DNA from 3 places in the Aeribacillus sp. FSL W8-0870 genome. Region 1 is predicted to be linked to each of the others. Evidence: riboswitches for the same ligand, from Rfam matches in the RefSeq annotation. Region 1 holds a riboswitch; each other region holds the start of a gene.
The links. A riboswitch is a leader RNA that binds a small molecule or an ion and turns the genes downstream of it on or off. The one in region 1 is predicted to bind S-adenosylmethionine.
Positions count from the first base shown of each region.

Region 2: linked by a shared signal. The riboswitch ahead of metK (methionine adenosyltransferase) and the one ahead of NSU02_RS06145 (methionine biosynthesis PLP-dependent protein) in region 1 are both predicted to bind S-adenosylmethionine.
Region 3: linked by a shared signal. The riboswitch ahead of NSU02_RS16895 (2,3-diketo-5-methylthiopentyl-1-phosphate enolase) and the one ahead of NSU02_RS06145 (methionine biosynthesis PLP-dependent protein) in region 1 are both predicted to bind S-adenosylmethionine.

Region 1 is NZ_CP150165.1:1,255,826-1,263,870, reverse strand. It holds gene NSU02_RS06155 (TAXI family TRAP transporter solute-binding subunit) at 1-938, opposite strand, end outside; gene metC (cystathionine beta-lyase) at 1,747-2,910, opposite strand; gene NSU02_RS06145 (methionine biosynthesis PLP-dependent protein) at 2,903-4,018, opposite strand; SAM riboswitch class I at 4,135-4,272, opposite strand; gene NSU02_RS06140 (aliphatic sulfonate ABC transporter substrate-binding protein) at 5,608-6,618, opposite strand; gene NSU02_RS06135 (ABC transporter permease) at 6,636-7,394, opposite strand; gene NSU02_RS06130 (ABC transporter ATP-binding protein) at 7,378-8,045, opposite strand, start outside.
Region 2 is NZ_CP150165.1:1,065,223-1,073,267, forward strand. It holds gene NSU02_RS05250 (prolyl oligopeptidase family serine peptidase) at 1-660, shown strand, start outside; gene NSU02_RS05255 (DUF2584 domain-containing protein) at 725-967, shown strand; partial or broken gene NSU02_RS05260 (IS3 family transposase) at 1,379-2,192, shown strand; gene pckA (phosphoenolpyruvate carboxykinase (ATP)) at 2,268-3,857, opposite strand; SAM riboswitch class I at 4,126-4,317, shown strand; gene metK (methionine adenosyltransferase) at 4,525-5,730, shown strand; gene NSU02_RS05275 (phosphatase PAP2 family protein) at 5,780-6,310, opposite strand; gene NSU02_RS05280 (gamma carbonic anhydrase family protein) at 6,483-7,010, opposite strand; gene NSU02_RS05285 (alpha/beta hydrolase) at 7,078-7,857, shown strand; gene NSU02_RS05290 (tetraprenyl-beta-curcumene synthase family protein) at 7,894-8,045, shown strand, end outside.
Region 3 is NZ_CP150165.1:3,474,380-3,482,424, forward strand. It holds gene NSU02_RS16880 (cupin domain-containing protein) at 115-645, opposite strand; gene NSU02_RS16885 (methylthioribulose 1-phosphate dehydratase) at 668-1,315, opposite strand; gene NSU02_RS16890 (2-hydroxy-3-keto-5-methylthiopentenyl-1-phosphate phosphatase) at 1,312-2,022, opposite strand; gene NSU02_RS16895 (2,3-diketo-5-methylthiopentyl-1-phosphate enolase) at 1,998-3,221, opposite strand; SAM riboswitch class I at 3,300-3,405, opposite strand; gene NSU02_RS16900 (hypothetical protein) at 3,770-4,312, shown strand; gene NSU02_RS16905 (hypothetical protein) at 4,339-4,719, shown strand; gene NSU02_RS16910 (IS701 family transposase) at 4,806-5,987, opposite strand; gene NSU02_RS16915 (IS110 family transposase) at 6,538-7,815, opposite strand; gene NSU02_RS16920 (UPF0236 family protein) at 7,918-8,045, opposite strand, start outside.

The DNA.
Region 1 (8,045 bases):
TCAAGGGCTGCCTCCGCTTTGATTAATTTGCCTTTTGCGTGAGTAATTTTATTTGTATTTTCAAAAATCGCTTTTGTAATATTGTATACGGCATCTTCATCCAATTCGCCGCGGACGACCAGCATCGCTTTTACAGCGACTGTTTTTACGTCCTCAGGAATTTTATATGTCCCCTTTGGTACTGTATCTTCAGCATAGTAAGGATATTTTTCTATCAATTGTTTGATTTTGTCATCCGCAATCGGAATTACTCTAATTTCTTTTTGTGCTGAGAGCGATTCAACTGCAGCCGTCGGTGTCCCCGCAGTAATGAATGCAGCGTCTATGCTTCCGGATTGAATGCCGTCCGTTGATTCGTCAAAAGATAAGCTTTGCGCTTTAATATCATCAAAGCTTAATCCATGAATTTCTAAAATTTGCTGTGCGTTTGCATTCACTCCAGACCCAGGGGCACCAACGGAAACCGACTTGCCTTTCAAATCTTCAACAGAATGGATGCCGCTATCTTTTGTTGTAATAATTTGTACCGTCTCCGGATATAAAGTCCCAATTGCTTTAACATTGTCGACTTTATTGTCTTTGAACATCAATTCACCGTTTAATGCATAAGCAGCAATATCAGTTTGCGAGAACGCAATATCAGCTTCACCATTTTTTAGCGCTTGCATATTTTCTGCTGATGCTCCTGAAGATTGTGCATTTGCATTAAAGTCCGTTTCTTCCGAAATAATTTGCGCCATCGATCCGCCGAGCGGGTAATAAGTTCCTCCTGTGCCTCCGGTTAAAATGCTTAACGTCTTGCTTCCTGCCTTTTCCCCGCTTTGATTGGAGCCATCACTTTTGCTGCTTCCTCCTTCGCTGTTATTTCCACACGCAGAAATGATCATTATGAAAAGAAGAGCTGTTAAGAATATAAGTCCGCTTCGCCATTTGATCATTGATACTCCCCCTTTTTAAATTCGTTTGACTTTGGGTGCATTACTATCATATTAAAGAACAAATGAAAAAATGTGGGATAATATGTCAGCTAGATTATCAACATAAATCGAGTAGGAGGGAGCGATTAACTCCCGTCCTCTCACACCACCGTACGTACGGTTCCGTATACGGCGGTTCAATTAAGATAATTGACGCAAGTCTTTATAACTTCCGTGAATAGCTGTTCTCTTTATGCCAGTGGTCACTCCACCCTCCAAGAGATCTCCCACGGGATTCACCGCTTCCTCCCTCAAGTGAGGTACTACGTTTTCTGTGTTCATCATGACTCACTGAATGCCAAGGGCTATTCTCTCTTAATTGTTCGGTCCTTCTTAGTTGTTCTAGACCAACTAATACTATGACCTCTGCTGACTTCTGACGGTTCAGCTACTTATCACTAAGTAGGTTATGAAGCGTACTTCACATATCCGCCAGACCTCCCCGGGTAAGAGTGTAATCTTTCCTTCCATCCATCTGCTTCATTTACTCTGTATCACCTTCGGCAAAAAGGGCTTTGTTTTGTCTTGCAAACTCACCCAGTGATACCTAGCCTCATATGAAGTTCGTGTTCCTCAGACCGGAAGTTTGCCGCTCGCTTCCTTCAGATTCCGCGTCACCACGGACACCCTTGCGTTAAGCTAACTGCTACTTCTGCCTTCGCAGCTCGGGACTTTCACCCTATAGATTACACCCATGCCGGGCGCACAAAAAAGACAGGAATTGTCGGTATTCGACATCTCCCTGTCTTCTATTAAGGTAAGAAAAAATTTATTGATAGGCCAAAACAGTAGAAAGACCAGACTCCAAATCATTTTTTAAGTCTTCAAAATTTTCTAGTCCTACGCTTAATCGAAGAAGACCATCGGTTATCCCTCTTTTGATCCGTTCTTCTTTCGGCATCGCGGCATGGGACATTTTAGCTGGATACGACAAGATCGATTCAACTGCACCAAGGCTGACCGCGAAAACAGGCAGCTGAACATGATCAGCAAGAATCTTGACCGCTTTTTCATCTTCTAGTTCAAACGATAAAACCGCTCCACCGTTGACACTTTGCCGCAAATGAATATCTGACCCTGGGTGATCGTGAAGACCCGGATAGTACACTTTTTTAATGGCAGGGTGCTTTTTCAAAAATTCTGCTAATTGAGAAGCTGTTTTGACGGATTGATCCAGCCGCACATGAAGTGTTTTTAACCCTCTTAATACAAGCCAGCAATCATGCGGGCCGAGAACAGCGCCGAAGGCATTTTGAAGCTTGTAAAGCTCTTCGCCAAGCTTTTCATCCTTCACAACTGCCAGTCCTGCCAAACAGTCGCTATGACCTGCCAAAAATTTTGTTGCACTATGTAAAACAATATCGGCCCCTAAATCGAGAGGCCTTTGCAAAGCCGGAGTCATAAATGTATTATCAACAAATGTTAAACAGCCGTTTTCTTTTGCAAGCTTCACAATTGCTCGAATGTCCGTCACTTTTAACAGCGGATTCGAGGGCGTTTCAATGTAAATCACTTTTGTGTTCGGACGTATATTTGCTTTTACGGCATCAAGGTCCGTCATGTCGACAAACGTATATTCAATGCCAAAGCGCGATAAAACATCGGCAACGATCCGGTATGTTCCGCCGTACACATCTTCTGTGACCAAAACATGATCACCGGAAGAAAGTAAAAGAAAAGCTGTTGATATAGCGGCCATTCCAGAAGCAAACGCAAAGCCTCTCACTCCGCCTTCCAGTTCGGCAATCGCCTCTTCCAACGCTTTTCGTGTTGGATTTCCTGAACGGCTGTAGTCAAATTCAGGAGATTCATCCAATGTTTGCTGATGGAACGTTGACGCTTGCTGAATCGCCACGCTGACAGCACCGGTTGTCGGGTCAACCTTATGTTTATTATGAATCAATTTTGTTTGAAAGCTCCATTGGTCATGCATTTAGTAAATCCCCTTTCGCAGCTGCTTGCAATGCCTGCTTGAGATCTTCCTTCAAATCCTCCACGCTTTCAATCCCTACAGAAAAACGGAGAAGCCGGTTGCATACACCGTTTTGAATTCGGATTTCTTCCGGAATATCCGCATGTGTTTGGGTAGCTGGATACGTTATAAAGCTTTCTACCCCTCCAAGGCTTTCCGCAAAACAGATTAATTTCAGATTCTGCAAAAACGGGTTGACCCATTCTTCTTTTTTCACACGGAAGGAAAGCATTCCGCCTCTGCCAGGATATAATACATCATCAATTTCAGGAAGCTCTTTTAAATATGCCGCCAGCTCCCTTGCATTTTCCTGATGTTTGGCCATTCTCAATGATAAAGTTTTCATTCCTCTAAGCAGCAGCCACGAATCAAAAGGAGATAATACCGCACCAATTGCATTTTGATGCATGGCTAATTTTTCGCAAATTTCTTTCCCTTTTGCACAGACCAGGCCGGCAAGGACATCGTTGTGACCGCCTAAATATTTCGTTGCGCTGTGAATCACGATATGCGCTCCTTCTTCAATCGGACGCTGCAAAACAGGTGTGTAGAACGTATTGTCAACGATCAGCAGCAAATTGTGCTTCCGGACCAATTCCGCCAACGAGGAAATCGATGTTTCCTGCATAAGCGGATTAGTGGGGGTTTCTAGAAAAATCGCTTTAGTATTTTCGTTTATTAATGATTCCGTATATTCGCGAGACGTAAAATCGTCATAGTGGAAGGAAAGACCGTATTTGCGCCACTCTTCTTCAAACAAGCGGTATGTCCCGCCATATAAATCTTTTGAAACGATCAGTTCATCTCCACTTTTAAATAAAGCCATAATCGTCTGAATCGCTGCCATTCCGGAAGAAAATGCAAATCCTTGATCGGCTCCCTCCAATTTGGCTATGGCGTCCTCGACAAGCTCTCTCGTTGGATTTTTTGTCCGAGTGTAATCATAACCTGTTGATTCACCTATTCCTTTATGCCGATAGGCTGTGGACAAATAAATGGGGGCGCTTACTGTTCCTGTAAGAGCTTCACTTCGATTTCCTAATTGGGCCAAAACTGTTTCAATATTCATCTTTGACTTTCCTCCTTTTTTAGTTAGTAAAAATGTGCTGCTTTCATTGCCTGTAGAGGAGGCTTTAAAAATAAAACGCCCTCTTCATAAGAAGAAGGCGTTTATTGTTTGGCTCCTTCTTATCTTCCAAGCATATCTTACGGCAAAATGCTTGCTGGATTTAGCACCTTGGTACAAAGGTTATCATGCCGCCGTCCTTGTACCGGTTGCTGAGACTTCTTCGGGCCAGTTCCCTCCGCCTCTCTCGATAAGAATTCCGATATGAACTTTTGATAGGTATAACTTTACCTCAGTTTTAAAAAAAATTCAAGACGTTTCCTGCCAACAATTCCGATAACTTTGATTTATTTTCAGTAAAACTAAAGAAAAATAAGAACTTTCTTTAAATAATCCGTCGATTCTTGAAATGTTTTTTTGCGAAAGCCAAAAGGGAAATTTTTTTGTATGGATCACCTTTGATCCTCCATCATTTCAATGAAGTGGTTTTATTTTCCCCTGAGGCTTCTCAAATTTTAATAGATTTTAAAATATAAATATTCAATTCGGAAGCTGTCGTATTTGGAGAAAAATTGTGAACGAGGTGATCTTCTTTAGAGGAATTGGAAAATTTTAAGAGTATTTAATAAACAGTGAATGAAACGATTGAATTGGCAAACTAATCGTTTGATAAATTTTTCGCCAACTTCTGTCAAACGAACCCGTACTCCATAAAGCAACTGAACAGAAAACGAAGATGCGATATTTGTTTTGCAGGTGAAGCTGGGAAGCAAAAAAGATGAACATAAACGTGCCGTTGGAAAATTTGCTGAACATTCTTTACTGATGCGCCTTCTCTTTTTTATCAATATTATGGAAAGGAAAGACTGTTTATGATGCTGTATATAATCGACAGCATACGAACCAATAATTTTCATGACGAGCAAATGATGGGGCAAATCAAAATTATGTGAGAAAACGCTTTCTAAAAACTGGAACATCATCAAAACAATGTGTACGGAATTTATTATGATTATGAAAGCGACTACAGAGGAGATTATTTATTAAGCATTGCAATTGAAGAAAATAATGGGGAAGCTTTTAATTGAAATCCCGAGGAACATGAAAATAAAGTTTTTCAAGTAGATAAAACGGACGAACAAGGCATTTTTAAAACTTGGAGTAAGATTTGGAAGCAAGAAGAAACTGGTTTAAGTAGAGCGTGCTTACACATATGATTTTGAAAAATACGGCCCAAATGGAGAAATTGAAATTCATATAGGCGCTGTCTAATAAGTCGATTTTCCGGCTTATAGACGCCCCTTTAATGTTTTAGAAATGTTGATATATCAATGTTTATAATCTTTCGTTTTCAATGGATTTTGACTTTCTGGACAGCTCCAAACAATGTGAAAAAACGGGAGCTTATTCGAGCGATTTGAATAAAAAGCTCTCACAACAACAGAATCCCAATATACAGGCATAGTCATAAACAACTTTTGGGATAAGCCCTGTTTTAACAACTGCTTCATCTTGAATTTACATCAACAAAATAACCCCCCTATCCAGAAGCCGCATAATATCAAAAAGCTTCTGTATAGGGGGTTTATTGCTTAATTCAAAAAGCTTGTATCTACAAGACCTTTAAGATCCGGTTTTTCTTTTAAAAATTTCAAGTCATAAGAAGAGTTAGAAAAGTCTTGAAGAACTTTTTCATCCACTTCGGTTGTATAGCGGACACGTTCCCAAGCGCTGTCGATAATTTCTGGGTCAAGCTCTTGATTTGTTATTTCTTTAATCGATTGAATGGCAATATCGCGTGCTTCCTCTTTGTTTTTATTGATGAAGTCGACTGCTTTTTTGTGGGCTTTGACAATATTTTGAACTAAATCTTTATTTTCTTTAATAAATTTGTTGCTCGTCACTAAAACAGTGTTCGGAAGCGTTGTGCCATAGGCGATATCTTTCGTATCGACAATCACTTTCGCCCCGTCTTTTATTAATAATGAAGCCCAAGGCTCAGGCACAGCGGCTAAATCCACTTTTCCCGATTCAAAGAAAGCTTGATATTGTGCCGGGTTTCCAGTTGTATGCTTTAATGTGCCGCCGATTCTTGATGAAGCAATGTCGTAATCTTGCAAGTACGTTTCAAATTGGACATCGTGAGTGCAGCCGACACCAGGAGTAATGAATGTTTTATTATGAATATCATCTAAGCTTTCGATTCCGCTTTTTTTGCTTGCTACGACGACAGTACCCCCAGATGACGCACCGGCAATAATTTTCACGTCTGCACCATTAGAATAGTTATTCATGACAGGAGCTGGACCGACAAGCCCGGCGTCAATTTCGCCGGTTTTCAACGCTGTCATAAAAGCACCGCCATCCGGAAAAGTTTTATATTCAATCTCTACCTGATCCCCTAGCGCTTCTTCATAGTAGCCCTTTTCCTTCGCAATCATCGCCGGAACATGGTCAATATTTGGGAAATAGCCGATGACTACTTTATTTTTTCCGCTTTTCTCTTTTCCTGATGCCTCATTCCCTCCGCCGGCTCCGCAGGCAGATAAAATCCCAATTAACAACAAGGTGATAAATGATAGCAGCAAACCTTTTCTCTTCATAATCTCAACTTCCTCCTTTATTGTTCAAGCAATCCCCATTTTTTCATCACTTTCTTTTCAATTCTGCTGAAAAAAACTAAATCTACTAAAATTCCAATTAAGGCAATGATAAATATAATGCCCATCACTAACGCCATATCGCCAAAATCTGATGCGAATTTTAACGTATAGCCTAAACCCGGGCCGGTGCTTAACAGCTCGCTACCCATCAGGCCTCTCCACCCAAACGCCCAAGCAAGCCTTGCACCAGTTACTGCATGCGGGATGGCTGCTGGAAAAATCACGTGTGTAAACAGAGAAAATCCGCTGTAATCCATTGTCCTTGCCGCATTTGTATATATTGGAGGAACGCTTTTAATCCCTGTCCGCATATTCAATGTCATCACAAGCGTTCCACCGAGCACGACAATAAAAATGATCGCTTTTTCATTTAAACCGAACCAGATGATGGCTAGAGGCAGCCAAACGATGCTCGGCACGCTTTGCAACGGCAAAATTAAAGAGCCAATGGTATCATCAATTACTTTCGATTTTGCAAAAACGACGCCTAACACTGTTCCAAGAATAAGAGCAATCACAAGCCCGATTGCCAGCCGCTGAAAACTTGCCAGCAAATCATAGACAAGAGTTAGATCAGCAAAACCGTTCCACAATGCCTGAAAAATATCGCTCGGAGCCGGAAAGACGACAGCCTTAATATTTAACAGCTTGACGATTGCTTCCCATATACCCAGTGCGGCTGCATAAAAAATGATTCGTTTAACGACCTGCTGCATAACTTTCTTCCTCTTTCACTACTTTATCAATTTCTGACTTCAACAGCTTTTGAATGCGCTCTTCATATTCAGCAAGCTGCTTTCTAAATTCATCACGTGGTCTCGGAAAAGACACTTCTATTTCATCAATAATTCTCCCAGGCCTTGTACCCATGACGATAATACGGTCCGATAATTTTAATGCCTCTTGGATGCTGTGCGTAACAAAAAGAATTGTTTTTTTCGTATCGATCCAAATTTTTTCCAACACTTCGTGCAGCCGTGATCTCGTCTGCTCATCCAACGCTCCGAACGGCTCATCCATTAAGAGCACCTCAGGATCCATCGCCAAAGCTCTTGCGATCGATACGCGCTGCTGCATGCCGCCGGAAAGCTCGTGCGGAGAATGCTTGGCATATTGGCTTAATTGAACCATGGCCAAATATTCGTGCGCCTTTTTTTTCGCTTCTTCCTTCGGCATTTTTTTCTTCAGCGGAAACATGACATTTTCCTCAACTGTCAGCCATGGAAAAAGGGCTGCCTGTTGGAACACTACTCCCCGGTCGCTTCCAGGTCCCTTTACTTCCTTCCCGTTTACCAGCACTTTTCCCGATGTGGGGGCTGTTAACCCGGCAACAATCGATAATAACGTCGACTTGCCGCAGCCGGAAG
Region 2 (8,045 bases), 190 kb from region 1:
GTTCAAGAAGGTGTTTATGATGGCTTTTTATATTTGCGCGGAGGGATTAAAAATGTTGGTATGGTCCGGGCAGGAAGAATTATACAATTTGCATCAAAAGGCTTTATCGTGATGGCTCCCTTTTATCGAGGAAATTTAGGAGGAGAAGGGAATGAAGATTTTGCGGGGAATGATCGTTTTGATGCGGTCAATGCATTCTATTTGTTGATGAAACATCCGCAAGTGAATCCGGATCGCATTCACGTTTTTGGCTTTTCAAGGGGAGGAGTCATGGCCTTGCTTACTGGGATTATATGCTCAAATGTTCGATCTGTTGTAAGCTGGGGCGGGGTGTCTGATATGTTTTTAACTTATGAGGAGAGAAAGGACTTAAGAAGGATGATGAAAAGAGTTATTGGAGGGACACCGAAGAAATATCCTGACCGCTATAAATGGCGGACACCGTTGTATTACCTTGAAAAAATGCAAGCACCCGTTTTAATCATTCATGGGGGAAAAGATGAAAACGTGTCAATTGAACATGCATATCGATTGGAAAGAAGGCTGAAAGAATTGGGAAAGCAAGTGGACAGCTGGTATTTCCAACATTTTAGTCATCATTTTCCGCCTCGGCATAACCGGATGGTTTTAGAACGAATGATAAAATGGATGAAAAATTGACCATTATATTTTTCATATGATACATACTAAAAAATGATCGATCAAATGAAAGGGGATTGGAGAAATGGGCATGCCGCTTGAATTAAATACGATGATTATTACAAAAGGGAAGGAAAAGCGGATAGAGGAAAACGTATTTCAGCTTGTCAAAGATGGCTATCGCCTTTATCCTATGAATATTCCTTTGGAAGTTCGAAAAACGTTGATAAGCGATCCTACAGGAACAGCTGAAATTATTAAATTGGAATGGGCTGATAACAAAACCGTGCTTACTTATAATCTCACTTCATTGTACTCAACCAATTAACCGTCACCATATTTCCGTTCATTTGCTGAACGGATTGTGGAAGGAGGAATTTGCTTAATTTTTTCGAGTACGGCTTCCATTTGTCTTATCATAAAAAATCGCGTAACCCCTTTTTCATAAAAGTTCGTTGAAAAAGGGGTTTTCGTCTAAAAATCTGCGTTGCCGATTTGTTTTGCCAAACCACATAAAAATATTAAAAGGCTATCGACAAAGTGATATGCTCCCCTTAAGGTAGACAGATTAAAATATAAAAAATCTGTTTTACCTTAGGGGGAGTTTTTCTATGTATAAGCAATATACAACAGAGCTCAAACTTGAAGTTTTACTTGCATATGAAAACCGAGAATGTACTATTCAAGAGCTTTGTAAAAGGTATCAAATTACTAAATATTCTTTAAGGCAATGGATAAAGACAAACGAGGAAGAAAAAAAGAAGAAGCAGAGTTATCTCCAGAAGAGAAAATGAAACTGGAGATGAAAAAGTTAGAAAGAGAAAATGAGCGCTTACGTGCGGAGAATCTATTTTTAAAAAAGTTAGAGGAAATCGAAAGGAGGTGAAAGTAAACCAAATCCGTTTTGAAGACAAGTATATCGCAATCCGGGAACTTCATGAGAAAGAAAACTAAGCATAATCTTATATGTGAAATCGCCGGTATTTCACGAGCTGCTTACTATAAGTGGTTAAAACGTTTTCCCTCAACATGTTGCAGAAAATATATTGAATCGTGAATTTACAGCGGAAAAGCCAAGTGAAAAATGGGTAGCTGATGTCACAGAATTAAAATAGGTTCATCAAAGAGAGCCTATTTAAGTGCTATTCTTGATCTATATGATGGATCAATTGTGAGCGATGTTTTAGGACATTCCAATCATCATCATCTTGTATTCAAAACGTTGGATCAAGCCACCGTACTTTTAAAAGGAGAGCATCCACTTATTCATAGTGACCGTGGGTTCCAATATACCTCTCATGGTTTTAAACGTAGGATAGACCAAGCAGGGATGACACAAAGTATGTCAAGAGTAGGCAGATGCATTGATAATGGGCCAATGGTATCTTTTTGGGGAACGCTTTAAATGCGAGAAGTATTATTTACATAAGTATCAGACATTTAAAGAATTAGCTCTTGCGATGGATGAGTACAACCGCTTTTATCATTATGAAAGGTATCAAAAAAGATTAAGCGGCTTTAGCCCCATGGAATATAGAGCTAAAGCCGCTTAGGTATATTTTTATTATTTCTACAGTCTACTTGACAGGGGACAGTTCAAAGCCGATAGCCGAAAGTAAGTAATTTTTTTATATGATTGGACCGCCAAGTTCTTCAATTTCCTTCGGAACGTTCGAGAATTTTTTGAAGTTCTCTTTGAATGCTTTTGCTAATTCATACGCTTTTTGTTCATAAGCGTTTTTATCACTCCATGTTTTAATAGGCTGTAAAACTTCATCAGGCACTCCTGGAACATGAGCAGGAATCGCCAGCCCGAAAATAGGGTCTTTTACAGTTTCCACCTCATCGAGTTCGCCTTCCAATGCTGCCTGAACCATGGCTCTTGTATAAGCAAGTTTAATTCGTTTTCCTACTCCGTATTCTCCGCCGGTCCACCCTGTATTGACTAAAAATACTTTCACATCATGTTCTTCGATTTTTCTTCCGAGCATTTCAGAGTATCTTGTAGCTGGAAGCGGAAGAAATGGTGCGCCAAAGCATGTGGAGAACGTTGTTTTAGGGGAAGTAATACCCCTTTCCGTTCCAGCAAGCTTGCTCGTATAACCGCTTAAGAAATGATACATAGCCTGTTCTTTCGTTAATTTGCTTATTGGCGGTAGAACACCGAACGCATCAGCTGTTAAAAAAATAATAGTGTTAGGGTGACCCGCAATGCTCGGTTTAGCAATATTGTCAATCGCTTCAATTGGATAAGCCGCACGGGTGTTTTCTGTTAATAAGGAGTTGTCATAATCAGGAATTCGTGTCGATTCATCAACCACAACGTTTTCCAAAACGGAACCGAATCGAATCGCGTTATAAATTTGAGGTTCTTTTTCTTCAGACAAACCGATGCATTTTGCATAACAGCCGCCTTCAATATTAAAAATACCAGATGAAGACCAGCCGTGTTCATCATCACCAATTAATCGGCGTTTTGGATCGGCGGAAAGTGTTGTTTTGCCTGTTCCCGATAAACCGAAAAAGAGCGCGACATCGCCTTCTTGACCGACATTGGCGGAGCAGTGCATTGAAAATATATCTCTTTCTGGAAGCAGGAAGTTCATGACGGAAAAGATAGACTTTTTCATCTCGCCTGCATATTCAGTTCCGCCGATCAGGATTATTCTCTTTTCAAAAGAAATAATGATAAATGCTTCTGAGTTCGTTCCATCCACAGCTGGATCTGCTTTAAAGGAAGGAGCGGAAACAATCGTAAACGGATTTTTATGCTCCTTTAAATCGTCTTGGCTTTTCGGACGGATAAACAGTTGGCGAGCAAATAAATTTTGCCACGCCAATTCATTGACCACTTGAATTGGAAGACGATATTTTTTGTCAGCTCCGGCAAATCCGTTAAAAACATAAATTTCATCTCTATTTTTTAAATATTGTATGACTTTTAAGTACAGTTTTTCAAAAACTTCTGATGAAATTGGCTTGTTGACGGGTCCCCAATCAATTAAATGCTTGACAGAATCTTCTTCAACGATGAATTTATCTTCTGGTGACCGGCCGGTATATTTGCCTGTTGTAACCGAAACTGCACCTGTATTTGTTAAAAAACCTTCTTTCCTAGCTAAAACTTTTTCTACAAGTCGTGCGACTGGTAAATTATGATATGCATTTGGTCCGCTGATCAACGAAGCTAATTCATTTGATACATCTACAATATTCATATACATACCATCCTTTTTTTGCATATTTGAAATGGTTTTATAGAAATAGTATAACACATTCGCAAAAATAATCCATCCTATTTATCGATTTCTGAAAATAATGTTTTTACTATATATTTTGCCTTCATTTTTGGGCATCATACGAATCATGATTGATCAGCTGATACTGAAATAATGGATATCAGATGATTTGGAAAATTACAGAGAAGCTTTATTTATTGTTGACAAGTACTTTTTTGCTCCTGTATGATATACATTTGAACGGATACTCTTATCCCGAGTTGGCGGAGGGACAGGCCCTATGAAGCCCAGCAACCGGCTCGTTGAAAGAAGACAGTAGAATATGGCTTTCAAAATCCCGGTATTCTATGGACATACAACATGATGCGAAAGAATTCCATATTCATAGACGAGCAATGGTGCTAACCTGATGCAAGGTTATATCCTTGAACGATAAGAGTGAAAGGCAATGATGTTTATAACAACCTTTCCTCTGGCAGGGAAGGTTTTTTCTATGTATAAGAGAAATCTCGTTTAGCCAAGTTTTTCTTATCGTACGAAATATTTTGATATGTTTACAATAGTGGCGAGGGAATGAGTTCCGTGTCAATGACAAGGAGTGTAGCACTCCATAAACATCATTTTAAGTTTGAGGAGGAAGCAGTAAATGACAAAAAAGCGCCGTCTGTTTACATCTGAATCCGTAACGGAAGGGCATCCGGACAAAATTTGCGACCAAATTTCAGATGCGATTTTAGATGCCATTTTAGAAAAAGATCCGAACGCACGTGTAGCTTGCGAAACATCTGTCACCACCGGACTTGTATTAGTCAGTGGAGAAATTACGACAAGCACGTATGTGGATATACCAAAAATTGTGCGAGAAACGGTCAAAGAGATCGGCTATACGAGAGCTAAATACGGTTTTGATGCTGAAACTTGTGCTGTTTTAACATCAATTGATGAGCAATCACCCGATATTGCTGCAGGGGTGGATAAAGCTTTAGAAGCGAGAGAAGGACAAATGACTGATGAAGAAATTGAAGCGATTGGCGCTGGAGATCAAGGGTTAATGTTCGGTTTTGCATGCAATGAAACGAAGGAATTAATGCCTCTCCCGATTTCCATTGCCCATAAGCTTTCACGCCGGCTTACAGAAGTTAGAAAAAGCGAAGAAATTCCTTATTTGCGTCCGGACGGAAAGACGCAAGTTACGGTAGAATATGATGAAAATGAACAGCCGGTTAGAATTGACACAATTGTCATATCGACTCAACACCATCCGGAGGCAACTTTAGAACAAATTAAGCAGGATATTAAAGAAAAAGTAATTGATCCGGTTGCTCCAAAAGAACTGATCGATGAAGAAACAAAATATTTCATCAACCCTACCGGACGTTTCGTTATTGGCGGACCACAAGGAGATGCAGGATTAACGGGACGAAAAATCATTGTCGATACTTACGGAGGCTATGCGCGCCATGGCGGAGGAGCTTTCTCAGGAAAAGATCCGACGAAGGTAGACCGATCTGCAGCTTATGCGGCTCGTTACGTAGCGAAAAATATTGTCGCAGCCGGACTTGCAGACAAATGCGAGGTTCAGCTGGCCTATGCAATTGGTGTGGCGAAACCTGTCTCTATTTCTGTTGATACGTTCGGTACTGGCAAAGTAAGCGAAGATGTTTTAGTTGAATTAATTCGCAATAACTTTGATTTGCGCCCAGCTGGCATTATAAAAATGCTTGACTTGCGCCGCCCGATTTACAAACAGACAGCTGCTTACGGTCATTTCGGACGCAACGATCTAGATTTGCCATGGGAACGCACAGATAAAGCGGAAGCTTTGCGCGAACAAGCTCATCAATATTTGTAAAATAAAAAAGGTGTCCAATGCGATGCATGCATTAGACACCTTTTTGCTTTTATGGTCCGAATGCGACAAAACAGATGGTGCCTGCTGAAGCTCCTAGAACTATTCCCGCCAGCACATCTGAAGGGTAGTGTAGGCCAAGAAAAATTCTTGATAGTGCCACACTGAATGCGAGAGGAAGCAAAATCCATGTTAAGGCTGGAAAAAAGAGCAAAAATGGTGTAGCCACTGAAAATACAGCTGTCGTATGTCCAGAAGGAAATGAATGGTCAGTTAACGGATTTTCTAACATTTTTGTTTCAAATAATGTAAGATAAGGCCGTCTGCGTGGATAAATTCTTTTCACAATGAAAACCGGAATATGACTGAAAAAAAGAGCAGCTGAACTTGCCAAGGCAACAGTTTTTACAGGTTCATTAAAAAATAACATCAGCATTAAACATGTTGCAATTGAAAAAACAGCCCCTCCTAAATGAGTAATATACCGAAAATAAACATTCAGTCCTTTTCGTTCAAAATGCGAATTAATCAGTTTGAACAACTTGCACTCAAATTGGTAAAGCTGATTCAGCAGTCTGCCCATGTTAAAGTTCCTCTTTTCAAAAAGCAAAAATTCTTATAAAAAATTTTCTCTCATATTTATGTAAACTTCAACAAATCTAATAAAAATTTTACAAAATTTTAAAAATACATGAAGCTGCCCGGTAAAGAATGACATTTGAAAGAGAAAGTTTTAAAATGTTTTTATAAGCAATTTATATGTTGTTCATACGAGCAATATTTTTATAATATTGAGCTTTTTCGATATACTCGCGACGGATGCGTTCCATATCTTGAAGATCTTCTTCTGTTAATTCTCTAATCACTTTGGCGGGTCTTCCGAATGCTAAAGTTTTCTCAGGTATCTTTTTGCCTGGCGGGACAAGACTGCCTGCACCGACAAAAGCGCCTTTTCCGATTTCTGCTCCATCCAGAATAATCGAACCCATTCCAATTAGAGCTCCTTTCCGCACAATCGCACTATGGAGCAGAACTTGATGGCCGACGGTTACATCATCTTCAATAATTAACGGTTTATTTGGGCTCTGGTGCAGACAGCATTGGTCTTGAATATTGACCCGATTTCCAATAATAGTTGGGGCGACGTCACCGCGAATAACCGTCTGAAACCAAATGCTTGATTCATCTCCTATTTGAACATCGCCGGTGATTGTGACAAAATCAGCTATATAAGCCGAATCGCTAATTATAGGTTTTTTGTCTTTATATGGATAAATAACCATGGGAACCATCCTTTTCTTTTTTTCATATTATAACAAATTTTCCGCCATGTTCGGAAAGGAGTTAATTATGTGGAAATGGGTAAGTTCTAGTCCTAAAGCTGCGATTGTCATCATTCATGGAGCTTTAGAACATCATGGACGTTACAAATGGCTGATAAAAAAGTGGCAAACAAACGGGTACCATGTTGTTATGGGGGATTTGCCAGGACAAGGAAATTCATCCTCCAGACGGGGACATGTCCAATCGTTTGATGAATATATTGATGAAGTTGACCGTTGGATCAGGGAGGCTCAATCTTTCCAATTGCCGCTTTTTTTGCTGGGGCATAGCATGGGCGGTTTAATAGCCATACGTACGCTGCAGAGAAATAAAATTCCGTTAAACGGGGTCATTTTATCTTCGCCATGTTTAGGAATTTTGCAAAAACCGAGTAAAGCGCTCGATCTTTTGGCAAAAGGATTAAATATTTTCGCGCCTAGGGTACGCTTTGATTCCGGTTTGACAGTTGAGATGGCAACGAGAAATAAGGAAACTCAAGACATAAACAGAAACGACTCCCTTTACGTAAGAAAAGTTTCTGTGCGCTGGTACAGAGAGCTTCTTCATGCTATTGAACTAGCATTTCAGCAGCTTCCGCAGTTTCCAGATGTCCCTCTTTTCGTCATGCAGGGAGGAGAAGACAAAATTGTTGATAAATCAGCAGTTCAAAAATGGTATAGTCAGTTGAATCTCACGAAAAAGAGCTATAAAGAATGGGAAGGACTATATCACGAAATTTTTAATGAACCGGAAAGAGAACTTGTTTTTCAAGATGCGTTGAGATTTACAGAAAGCCATTTAACATAAACACTGGAATTTTACAATGAAGAGGTGAGTTGATCTTTGAGTATACCTGAACACCCTATCAGCCTTATGTCAAGAGTTTATAGGGAAATTCTTCCGACCGTCCATTATTACTTAGATGGGTGGAAAAAAAAGGCTGAGGAAATACCGAATCCTGAATTGAGAAAGCAGGCGCTTGCAAGCATAAATAC
Region 3 (8,045 bases), 1.9 Mb from region 1:
TCACTGAGCTGGATGAATCGTGTATCCGAAGAGCAGCCAGTTATATGAAAAAGATGATGTTAAGCTTGCAGCTGTGAACGTTTAAAGCCGCTTTTTCATCAATTTTTTGAAAACTTAATTTACTTCTTCTTTTTCGTAAACAGGCACCCAGCCTTCTTCTGACACAAAGATGCGGATCGCAACAACTTTTCGGTCATCAGCTAATGTGAAATAGTGGCGTCTGCCCTCTGGAACAGAAATAAGGTCTCCCGGATTAAGATGCACTTCAAAAAATTTTCCGTCCTGTCCTTGAATAACAAAAATTCCATGGCCGCTTACAATAAAGCGCACTTCATCATCTGTATGATGATGTTCACGCTGAAAATTTTTCAGCAGCTCTTCAAGGTTTGGCGTATGATCTGCTAAAGAAATGACATCCCAAGCTTTGTAGCCGCGTCTTGCTGAAATATCTTTAATTTCATTTTCAAAAGATTGTAAAATCGTTTGTTTTTCCTCATCATTTAAAAGATATTTCTCTTTTAAATGCTCTGGTAATTTGGCAATATCCCATTGCTCGTAAATAACACCTTGTTGATTTAAAAATGAAATCACTTCCTCTTGATTGCTGATAACTTCGTTTGTTCCTTGAATTTTAATCGTTGTCATGTAAAATACCTCCTTAAAATGTTTAATTATTTAAAGCTCCTGTACTCGCAAGGAGACCGGCTTTTGCTTGAATAAGAGCAAGCTGATACTGAAATAAAAATTCACAAGCTTCTAAAATTTTCTTTGCTTCAAAGCCATCTTTTCCCCATACAGTAATTCCGTGGTTGCGAATAAGAACTGCCCCTTTATCCTCCTTCACGAAATCGCCCAAAGTGCTTGCTAATGTAGGAATATGGGCATAATTATAAATAATCGGAATCTGTAATTCTGCATCTTCCTCCCAGCGGTCAAACGCTTTTATCAGTTCTTGTCCTTGAAATACAATTTTCCCAGCGTCACCATAAAGTTCAGAAATGACATTATTTGCAACCGTATGTACATGCAGGCTGCAGCCGGCTTTGCTTCTTTTATATATTTCGCAATGCAATAGCGTTTCTGCCGAAGGCCTCAGATGTGTTGCGCCTACAGGATTTCCTTCTCCATCAACAAGCAAAAAATCTTCCTTCGTTTTTTTTCGTTTATCTTTGCCGCTTGCGGTCACAAGAAACTGAAGCGGGGAATCTTGAACTTTTATGGCTAAATTGCCGCTTGTCCCCATAAACCAATCCCTCGCAGCAAGCTCCTCTTTAATCTCCGCAAGCTCATGAACACGAGTTAAAACGACACTCATTTTGCGCCACCTTTTTCTTCTATGAAATTTGTTTTGTTTATTGTCTTCTCTAAAATGTCAATACAGTCGTAAAATGTTTCGAAAGATTGATAAGGAATAGAAAATTCTTGACATTTTTTTGATAAATAATCACGTGCAATAACTGTATCTGCAATCTTCGCGGCTTCTAAATCTGTGACGGAATCCCCGATGATGATGGAATGAGTGTCAGCATTTGCAATTTGCCGAATAATTGTCGGTTTGCAGCACCCACAATTTTGATTGGGACATTTTTCATCACACGTATAAGGCCAATGAATGGTGATCGTTTCTCCGCTAAAATCCGCTTTATTGCAAAACAGTGCGGTAATAGAATCAAAAGGCTGCAACAGCGGTTTAATAAAAAAATCGATTCCGCCGCTGACAATGTATAAAGGAATGTTCATGTTTTTCGCATAATGAACAAAGTCGCGAAATCCTTCCCTTATTTCTGCAGTTTCTAAAATATAGTGAATGATGTCACCCTTTAAAGAAGATGGAAGAAGTGCAAACATCTTGCCGACTCCTTCCTGAATACTAATCGACTGGGAAAGGACGCCATCCTTCAATTGCTCCCACTCTTTTGGAGCGAAACGCTTCATGATGCTAACGATGTTATCTTTTTTTGTCACCGTTCCATCAAAATCACAAAATATTACTGGCTTCAATTGGACGGTGCCTCCTTCCATCCCCAGAGCCGAATTGCTTCTTGTAATTCTATGTCTTCAGCTGCTTCATTAAGGGGAACACCCCGGGAAACAGCGTCAACTGCTTGACGGAAAGCTTTTCCTCCACCTTTAGCACCTTGCGGGTGACCGTGAACACCGCCTCCTGCATTAATGACACAATCTTTTCCAAAATCATGAATTAAAATGGGAACAAGACCCGGGTGAATGCCAGCAGATGGAACAGGAAAAACTGGTTTTAAAACTGATTTCTTCACCAATTCTTCTTTCACGTTTAAAACTTTGTCACGCTCCAATGCAACGCTGCCATATGGTGAAGGGAACAACGAAAAATCTGCTCCAGCAATTCTTATCAATTTTCCAAGCAATAAGGAATGAGAGAGCCCATATTTTTCGGATGAAGTAAACGATCCGCTAAACGCCGGATGAGCCATAATCGGGAGGGCGATTTCATCATCTTCCCTTAATGCTTGCAGCACATCGAGGCCATATGTAAAAACATTAAATAGCAAAATATCGGCACCTAATTCTTTTGCTTTTCTTGCCTTATCTTTCAATTCAAATGTTTTTCCCGTCAAATTGACCGCATACAAAGTTCGGTGTCCTTTTTCTTGATACACGTTATCAAGAACTTTTTTGCCTTCCTTTATTCTTGTTTCAAATGATGTGAGCGAATTTTCAAAAAGTATTTCATCATCCTTTACTAAGTCGACGCCCCCGAGAGCCTGCTCCCGCAATTGGGCAAGAAGGTAATCTATATCACGTCCAATTACACCTTTAAAGATGCTCATCACTAACGGTCTGTCGTAAACGCCAAGTTTTTCTCGTATCCCCTGAATTCCAAATCGAGGACCTGGAAAATACCGAAAGATCTCATCGTCAAACTGCAAATCTAGTAATTTTATTTCTCCATCTAGTGATAATTTTCCAAAAGTTGTCGTTAAGATGGCAGGAATGTCTTTAGAAAAGTTTTCTCCCGGAAAGCGAATGTGAAGCTGTGCAATCGTTTTGCCGGAGGATGGATCCTCGCCTGTTTCTTTTATTTCAACCACTTGTCCTTTATGCTTTTTTAACTGCTCTTGCACTAAAAGAGGAAGATCAGTCCACGAACCTACCGTTAATCCAAGAGCAATGCCTTCTGCTTTTTTTTCTAAATCTTCTCGTTTCGCAATGATTTGGTATACTGCTGTTACGTGACCCATTTTTTCAATCCTCTTCATTCAGATTTTTTTATATAAATAAAACCTCTTCAATAAGAAGAGGTTTTTTGTCAAAACAACTTCTTATCTTTCAACATCTCTGTTGGGAGAATTAGCACCGTGCTCATCATATGAGTCGGTTGCCGGGCTTCATTGGGCTCATCCCTCCACCTGCTCTTGATAAGAGTTTTATTATTAACTTTATAATTCTTATTTGGTTACTTGGATTATGCCACTATCCTTCCCCTCTGTCAACACTTTTTTACATCATATTCGATTCAAATTCGCTTACATTTTTCTGATGGCATGCTACAATTATTTAATGGTGCAGTTTACAATTTGAGGTATTTACCGGAACTTGAGGTTGAGCCAAAACAGGAAAGCCTAAAAAAAGAGGACGAAAAAAGAAGGTACAACATCTTTTTAACGTCTTCCGATCGCATCATGCTAGATTACTAGACTTAGAAAAACTGGTTGAATTACGCAATTATAACGTTACTGGTTATCGTGAGACAATTTGTTTCTTGTACCGTTATTGGTTATGTTGCTTTTTGAATGATCCAGAAGAAGCCTTAAAACAAACGCTAACGTTTAATTTACAGTTTAATGAGCCTTTAAGAAGATCCACCAGAAGCGCTGAAAAGGCCTATTATGCACGGAATAACGAAGAAGCAAACCGAATAGCCAGAGAAAAAGGGTATCCTGGCGCTGGATATAATATCAGCAATAAAAAATTAATTGAATGGTTAGATATAACAGAGGACGAACAACGCCATTTAAGCACGATTATAGATGCGAATGAAAAGCGGAGAAGGAAACAAAAACGCCGGGAAATGGGCGTAAAAAGCCGTGAGGAGTATTTAAAAGAACAGCGCAATAAAACGGATAAGAACTTAGAAAAACTTAGACAAGCAATTGAGTTGAATCCTGATTTCTCGAATTACAAATTAGCTAAATTGCTAGGAATAAGTGAATCGTATGTAAGGAAAGGATGTTATATGTTATTTACTGGAACGGATGATTTAATTAAAAACGAGGATCGATCAATTAAAGAACATGATGTTTTATATTCTAGAATTAAACCTGAAAATTAAACATTTGATAGGAGGAACCTATTTTTATGATTAATTTTTGGAATAAAGTTACTAAATACAAAGAAGCACGTTATGCTGCAGGAATGAATTTTGATCTTGAAGAGATAGAACCCTTTTTAAACCATTTATCAAACTCAATTTTAGATTCAGGCTTGACTCAAGAAGAAATCAACATGATTCTATCTGAAATATCTGAAATAGATAAAATGAATGAAGACAATGAGATCAAAGAGTTTGGAACTTTCGATGTTATCTATAAAGGAAAGCCATCAAAAATAAGGGTTCAAGCTGAAATCCACATTGAAGATGGGGATAAAGAGTTAGTGCTATATATGTATAGTACTAAAAAATTGGTAGACGTTATAGAAAAGGAAATGCTAAAGGTGGAAGAGCAAAGGGAATTTTAAAGGTGGAAACAATTAAATTTGTTACTGTAGTTGAGCAATTTTCATTACAATAATTACCATGTAAAAAGAGACAAACGGAGTACCCCTTATGCCACATGAAGCTGTTTTTTAACGACATCAATGGGAATATCTTGTTTCGCTGCATCGTAAATAAACTCCACGAGGCTATGTCCTTTCTTCTTTCGAAGGAAGTCAAGCCCGGTAGAGAAATCGCTGTTGGATTCGACCATACTGTACACATAAGCGAGTTGCACCAAGATCCAATACCGTTTCACCGCCCGACGTTGACGAACGCGGTACCCATCGAGCTTCAGCTGGTCTTTCGCTTGTCGAAAAAAGCATTCGATCGACCAACGCTGGGCATAGTAGCGCAAGATCTCTTCATCGCTTAGCTCCCGGTCGGTGCTCAAGACGCAGTGAAGATGTTCAGGTGTCATCGGCTGATCGGCTTTCCAAGCCAACAACACAACGGCATCATCGAGACCTTTCAGCGCTCCCTCGTAGCGATACACGCGATAACGCTCTTCTCCCACCGTGACGAGATGGGTGTCGTTCGGTTCGATATAGCGGGCAAACTGTTTGGCTTGGATGGCGATGCCTTTTGGATAAAGAACCCGATTCGTCTTGAGCATCGCAATGACGTGGAATCCTTTTTTCAGGCAGGCTTCCACGAGTGTTTTCGATGGGTACCAAGAATCCATCAGCACATAAACAGAACCGTGCACATCCAAAGAAGAAAGCATCTCGATGGCCCATTGACCCTTGCTTTTCCCATCCGCCTTGTCGTAGAGGCGAAACGCAAAGGGAAAGGCTTGCGTCATCGTATGAACCATGAGCCAGACGAGAGAGTGTCCCCAAATCGACTTTTTGTCCGCGTGAGAATAATGCCAATTACACCCTTCAATAGCGTGTTTCGCCTGTGACGAAGGCTTCGTTTTTCGGCAGATCGTATCATCGATCGAAACAAAAATGGGGTGATTCTTTCGCTTGGCCGTTCGTTCCACATGACGAAGCATCCACTGCTGGAGTTTGCGAAGCAAGATTTCTTCATCCCAAGGGCTTTTCGTGAAAAAATGGCTCAGTGTCGTTCGATGGTTGGGATGAAAGCTCTCATGATGCAGATCGGTCAAGGTTCCCACAAATCCTTTCGTTGTCAGCGCATCGATAATATGAACGAGATGCTTCATGACCGGCTTAGAGAAATAAAGGGCCAGCCCCAACATTGCGAAAAACTTGTCGATTCCTTGGTGATGTGGTAGTCTATTCATGAGACATGAACCTCCTTGAGAATGGTTTGGTGACACATCTATTCTAATCAAGGAATCGGGTTCATGTCTCCTTTTTTGTTCGGATGTAAATTTATGTTAGTGAATTTGCTCATCTACAGTTTGTTAATTAAAATCTGGATTTAATTTTAGGCTGTCGAGTTTTTCTTGACAGCCCTCCCTCTATAAATGTTGATATATCAACGGTTGTAGCCGTTTCAGGGGTGTCAAAAAAATATTTTTCGACAAAGTTTCTAACATTATTTCTTAAATATGTGTATATCTTACATTGACTGGGTACGCTTCGCGGCCACTACTGGTTAAATTTGGTTGTAGTGGGGGAAGCGTATGGGATGCACCGTGGATCTCTGCATCGCTGATGATGACGAACCCTCCCATGTCTCTTGGCATCCTTGTGCCTACATTCCTTCGTTCGGTCTAGTCATCAGGCAGAGGCCGGCTAAGCTCCTTTAGGGACTCAAGGTCGAATGGATGATATCGCGCCAGCTTCTCCGTGTCATCCTTGTTGTCTAGAGAATCGAGACTATAGGCATCAAGCAGCCGTTTCGAGGCCAAAGATGTCCTGCATCATTCGCTTCGCATCGAACGCTTGGTGCTTCGTACATACAGCGTGCAATACCTTCAATAATTTTCCGCATAACACCACAATCGATTGCTTCTTCCGCAACGGATTATCAGGACGTGCCGTGTAATAGTCGTGCAGCTGCCGAAACGCTTCGTTGTGGCGGATCATCGGCATCATCACCCGGAACAGAAGGGCGCGCAACCGCCTTCTTCCACGCTTGGAGATCCGTTTTTGCCCTTTGTGTTGGCCGGAGGAATGTTCCCGCAGCGTCAGGCCCGCTAATTTGATAAGCTGCCGCGGATCCTGATAATGGGAGAAACTCCCGATCTCTGATAACAATTCTACGATGGTCGCATCGCCTAAGCCCGGAACGGTCTTCAACCATTCGTACTCGACCGATGTCTGTACGAGTTCGATCAGCTGCTCTGTCAGTGCCTCGATTTCTTCTTCCAGTTGGCGGTACCGGCGGACAAGCGTGGCAATTTCGATACGGGCCATCTGTTGTCCTTCCGTTACGCCAATGGAGTGTTGGGCCAATTCCATCAACTTCTTCGCTTTCGGCTTTTGTGGCGATTGTAATCCCTCACTTTGCCGGTAAAGGGCCAGCACCTCTTCTAGTTCTTTTCCTGCCAGATCACTCGGAAATGGCGTATATTCCAGCACCGCGAGCGCCATTTTCCCAAATGACGGGAAGACTTGGGAAAACTCCGGAAAATATCGATCAAGCCAGCGAATCATTTGATTTCGAATCGCTCCCTGTTCTTCCACCAATTTGGAGCGAAATGTCGCTCCCACGCGCAGATCCGCCTCCATCCCTTTGAGAATACGTGGATAGCTGAATCGGCCATCTTTCACTAACCGGGCAATGACGAGCGCGTCTTTCGCATCGTGCTTGGTTGGAAGGTTGTCGTCCAGTTCTTTGGATCGCTTCACGTGCATCGGGTTTGTCATGACGAGAGGGATGCCTTTCTCATCAAGAAAATAGGCGAGATTCAGCCAATAATGTCCTGTTGGCTCGATGCCAACGATCACCTCGGTTTTTCCAAATTCCTTCATGGCTTCCACGATGCACTGGTACAACCATTCCAATCCTTCTCTCGATTGCAGAACGGGAAACGGCTTTTTTAACACCCTCCCTCGCTCATCCACAAAGCAGGCATAATGTTTTTTCTTTGCGATATCCATCCCAACAACCAGCGTTTGATCGGTGACTTGATTAATCTTCTTGTTTGAGATAGAATTCATGTATAGTCCTCCTTGGTATCCAAATTAGGGGTCAATTCGGTTGATTGACACCCCCGAATCATACCAAGAGGGCTTTTTTTATTCAAGTCCCCGAAAAAACTTCTAACAGGAATGCTCCCCCTTGCCCTCATGGACGTAATGGCGCTGATTCACGAATTCGATCCGTAAGCCGTTGCGCTTCCACCCTTCGTGAACGATCAGGATTTGTCTTCCTTGGCCCGTTTTCTCTT